Regions from separate parts of the Lelliottia sp. GFLA7 genome, predicted to be linked through region 1. Evidence: predicted binding sites of a transcription regulator. Region 1 holds the regulator's gene; the other holds the start of a gene.

What was found. The regulator CRP, encoded in region 1, controls carbon source genes, mostly activating them, when cyclic AMP is high. The targets are predictions, from matches to a motif close to ATGTGANNNNNNTCACAT.
Region 2: the regulator CRP is predicted to act here: its motif matches at 1,457-1,474, upstream of hpt (hypoxanthine phosphoribosyltransferase).

The regions. Positions count from the first base shown of each region.
Region 1 covers NZ_JBWLAQ010000008.1:59,114-61,518, reverse strand. Annotated here, with positions in the region: gene AC07RN_RS17980 (OsmC family protein) at 16-420, opposite strand; gene crp (cAMP-activated global transcriptional regulator CRP) at 730-1,362, shown strand; gene AC07RN_RS17970 (YccS/YhfK family putative transporter) at 1,420-2,405, shown strand, end outside.
Region 2 covers NZ_JBWLAQ010000003.1:515,418-517,822, reverse strand. Annotated here, with positions in the region: gene can (carbonate dehydratase) at 86-748, shown strand; gene hpt (hypoxanthine phosphoribosyltransferase) at 792-1,328, opposite strand; gene AC07RN_RS12700 (glucose/quinate/shikimate family membrane-bound PQQ-dependent dehydrogenase) at 1,535-2,405, shown strand, end outside.

The sequences.
Region 1 (2,405 bases):
AAATCTCGTCAACGCTTACGCTTCAATCACTTCATACGAATGCGTGATTTTCACCGCTTTTTCCAGCATCAACGCGACCGAGCAGTACTTCTCCGCAGAAAGATCCACCGCACGGGAAACCGCGGCATCTTTCAGCGCTTTGCCGGTCACAATGAAGTGCAGATTGATGTGCGTAAACAGACGCGGCGCTTCTTCGCGACGCTCTGATGTCAGCTTCACTTCGCAATCGGTGACGTCATGACGCCCTTTTTGCAGAATCGAGACCACGTCGATGGCACTGCATCCACCCGCCGCGATCAGCACCACTTCCATCGGACTTGGCGCTTTATCGCCGGAGTTGCCATCCATCAAAATCTGGTGTCCTGAAGCGGATTCGCCGAGGAACGTTAAACCTTCAACCCATTTCACACGCGCTTGCATTTTATTCACTCCGACGTTGCATTTTTCCGGACAGATTACCCGTGCGTTACAATTCTCGCAACGGAAGTCGACCTGCGTCATGCTGAAGCGAGACACCAGGAGACACGCGGCAAAAGCTATGCTAAAACACTCTGGATGCTACAGTAATACATTGACGTTACACATGTATGCAGAGGACATCAAACATTACAGGCTGCAAACATTTATGACAGCCTAATTCCCAGGTACGGGGAAGAATTCGATTGCAACCCCAGAGTCAGGATGCGATTTATGACTCTGGTGACAGCTTATAACAGAGGATAACAGCGCATGGTGCTTGGCAAACCGCAAACAGACCCGACTCTCGAATGGTTCTTGTCTCATTGCCATATTCATAAGTACCCATCGAAGAGCACGCTGATTCACCAGGGTGAAAAAGCGGAAACGTTGTATTACATCGTCAAAGGCTCGGTGGCAGTGCTTATTAAAGATGAAGAAGGAAAAGAGATGATCCTTTCTTATCTGAACCAGGGCGATTTCATCGGCGAACTGGGCCTGTTTGAAGAAGGCCAGGAACGTAGCGCCTGGGTACGTGCAAAATCGGCCTGTGAAGTGGCTGAGATCTCCTACAAAAAATTCCGTCAGTTGATTCAGGTTAACCCGGATATTCTGTTGCGCCTGTCTTCGCAGATGGCTCGCCGCCTGCAAATCACCTCCGAGAAAGTGGGTAACCTCGCCTTCCTGGATGTGACCGGCCGCATCGCGCAAACGCTGTTGAACCTGGCGAAACAGCCTGACGCTATGACTCACCCTGACGGCATGCAAATTAAAATTACCCGTCAGGAAATTGGTCAGATCGTCGGTTGCTCCCGTGAAACCGTTGGCCGTATCCTGAAAATGCTGGAAGATCAGAACCTGATCTCCGCCCACGGTAAAACTATCGTGGTTTACGGAACGCGTTAATTCCGGTCGAACGGCGTGCCATCGCAAGGTGTCACGCCGTTTTTGTCTCTGGCATCTATGTGGCGCAGGCTGATCTATCACCCGGAAGTTAACTACGCACTTCGGCAAACGCTGGTGTTATGTCTCCCCGTGGCCGTCGGTTTGATTCTGGGTCACCTGCAACACGGTCTGCTTTTTTCCCTCGTCCCTGCCTGCTGTAACATTGCCGGTCTCGATACGCCGCATAAACGCTTTTTCAAACGCCTGATTATTGGCGGATCGCTGTTTGCCGGATGTAGCCTGGCAGTACAGCTTTTGCTGGCGCGCGATATCCCCTTGCCGCTGATTTTAACCGTGCTGGCACTCACGCTCGGCGTGACGGCGGAAATCAGTTCTCTGCATGCCCGATTGCTCCCCGCTTCGCTAATTGCCTCGATTTTCACCCTCAGCCTCGCCGGGAATATGCCCGTCTGGGAACCGCTGCTGATCTACGCGTTTGGCACGCTATGGTACGGATTATTCAACTGGTTCTGGTTTTGGATGTGGCGCGAGCAGCCTTTGCGCGAATCCTTAAGCCTGCTCTACGTTCAGCTCGCTGATTACTGCGAAGCAAAATACACCCTGCTGACGCAGCATACCGACCCGGAAAAGGCGCTGCCGCCGCTGCTGACGCGTCAGCAAAAAGTGGTCGATTTAATCAGCCAGTGTTATCAACAGTTGCACATGCTGGCGGCCAATAAAAATCATGAATACAAACGGCTGCTGCGCACGTTTCAGGTAGGGCTGGATCTCCAGGAACATATCTCCGTCAGCCTGCATCATCCGCAGGAAGTGCAAAAACTGGTGGAGCGTAGCCATGCCGAAGCGGTGATCCGCTGGAATGCCCAGACGGTCGCGGCGCGTCTGCGCGTGCTGGCTGACGATATTCTTTATCACCGCTATCCCACGCGCTTTACCATGGATAAGCCATTAGGCGCGCTGGAGAAAATCGCCCGTCAGCATCCGGATAACCCGGTCGGGCAGTTCTGCGCATGGCATTTCAGCCGCATCGCACGCGTGCTGCG
Region 2 (2,405 bases), on a different contig from region 1:
TGACACACGTTGTGTAGTTTCAATAAAAGTCGAGTTACCCTATATTAGCGCAACGCTATTACTCGGTTACAGGTCGTTAACCTCTATGAATGACATAGATACACTCATCAGCAACAATGCACTATGGTCAAAAATGCTGGTAGAAGAGGATCCGGGATTTTTCGAAAAACTGGCGCAAGCGCAGAACCCGCGCTTTCTATGGATTGGATGTTCCGACAGCCGCGTCCCGGCAGAACGCCTGACAGGTCTTGAACCCGGCGAACTGTTCGTTCACCGTAACGTTGCAAACCTGGTGATTCACACCGATCTCAACTGCCTGTCCGTTGTTCAGTACGCGGTGGACGTTCTGGAAGTTGAACACATTATTATTTGCGGCCATTACGGCTGCGGTGGCGTACAGGCCGCAATCGAAAATCCGGAACTGGGTTTAATCGATAACTGGCTGCTGCACATTCGCGATATCTGGTTCAAACATAGTTCACTGCTGGGCGAAATGCCGCAGGAACGGCGTCTGGATACGCTGTGTGAACTTAACGTGATGGAACAAGTGTACAACCTGGGGCACTCGACCATCATGCGTTCAGCGTGGAAACGCGGGCAGAAGGTGTCAGTTCATGGCTGGGCATACGGTATTCATGACGGGTTGCTGCGCAATCTGGAAGTGACCGCGACTAACCGCGAAACGCTTGAACAGCGCTATCGTCAGGGCGTGTCTAACCTGACAAAAAAACACGTCAATCATAAGTAAGCGTGCAAAAACCGGGCTTGACCCGGCTTTTACCTTTCTTCGTCTACTCGTCCAGTAACACAACTTTGCCGACATACGGCAGATGGCGATAACGCTGCGCATAATCGATGCCGTAACCTACCACGAACTCATCCGGAATCGAAAAGCCGATAAATTCAACCAGAACGTCAACTTCACGACGCGAGGGTTTATCCAGCAGGGTGCAAATCGCCAGCGATTTTGGCCCACGCAGGCTCAGGATTTCGCGCACTTTAGACAGGGTGTTACCGGAGTCGATAATGTCCTCAACGATTAACACATCTTTGCCACGAATATCTTCATCCAGGTCTTTCAGGATTTTCACATCACGCGTGGTCGACATGCCGCTGCCGTAGCTGGAGGCGGTCATAAAATCGACTTCGTGGGATACCTGCACTTCGCGGCACAGGTCTGCCATGAACATGAAGGAGCCGCGCAGCAGACCCACCAGCACCATTTCGCTGCCGCTGTCCTGATAACGCTCGGTGATTTGACGACCCAATTCAGCGATACGCGCTTTGATCTCCGCTTCCGGGATCATCACTTCAACAGTATGTTTCATTTTACTAACCGTATGATTTTAAAACCAATCGATCAATGAGGATGCTCTGGCGTCCGGCATTGATTCACAAGCCCCGAAGTATACCAGCAAATGGATTGGCCTGGCGCATGAGTTGTTAAAAGCTCAATTTGTGATTCCGATCACACTTGTTAATACCTATAATTAATTGCTATCAAAATTTTAACAAAACTGAAGAGTACTTTTCTATGGCTGAAACAAAAACTCAACAGTCGCGTCTACTGGTAACTTTAACAGCAGCGTTCGCAGCGTTTTGCGCACTCTATCTGTTGATCGGTGGCGTCTGGCTGGTCGCATTAGGCGGCTCCTGGTATTACCCGATTGCGGGTCTGGTTATGGTTGGCGTAACCGTTCTGCTCTTAAAAGGTAAACGATCCGCACTGTGGCTCTACGCTGCACTGCTTCTTGTCACAATGTTTTGGGGTGTCTGGGAAGTTGGCTTCGACTTCTGGGCGCTGACACCGCGCAGCGACATCCTGGTCTTCTTTGGGATCTGGCTGATCCTGCCGTTCGTCTGGCGTCGCCTGAGGGTTCCTTCCAGCGGTGCAGTTGCGGCGCTGGTGGTTTCCCTGCTGATTACCGGCGGCATGCTAACCTGGGCTGGATTTAACGATCCGCAGGAAGTGAAAGGCACGCTGAGCGCAGATTCCACACCCGCTGCGGCGATCTCTGACGTTGCAGACGGTGACTGGCCGGCTTATGGTCGCAACCAGGAAGGCCAACGTTATTCTCCACTGAAGCAAATCAACGCCGATAACGTTAAAAACCTGAAGGAAGCCTGGGTGTTCCGCACCGGCGACCTGAAGCAGCCAAACGATCCGGGCGAGCTGACCAACGAAGTGACGCCAATCAAAGTGGGCAACATGCTTTATCTGTGTACCGCGCACCAGCGTCTGTTTGCGCTTGATGCGGCGACCGGTAAAGAGAAATGGCACTTCGACCCGCAGTTGAATTCTAATCCGTCGTTCCAGCACATTACCTGCCGTGGCGTGTCCTATCACGAAGCCCGTGCGGATAATGCCAGCCCGGAAGTGGTGGCTGATTGCCCGCGTCGCATCA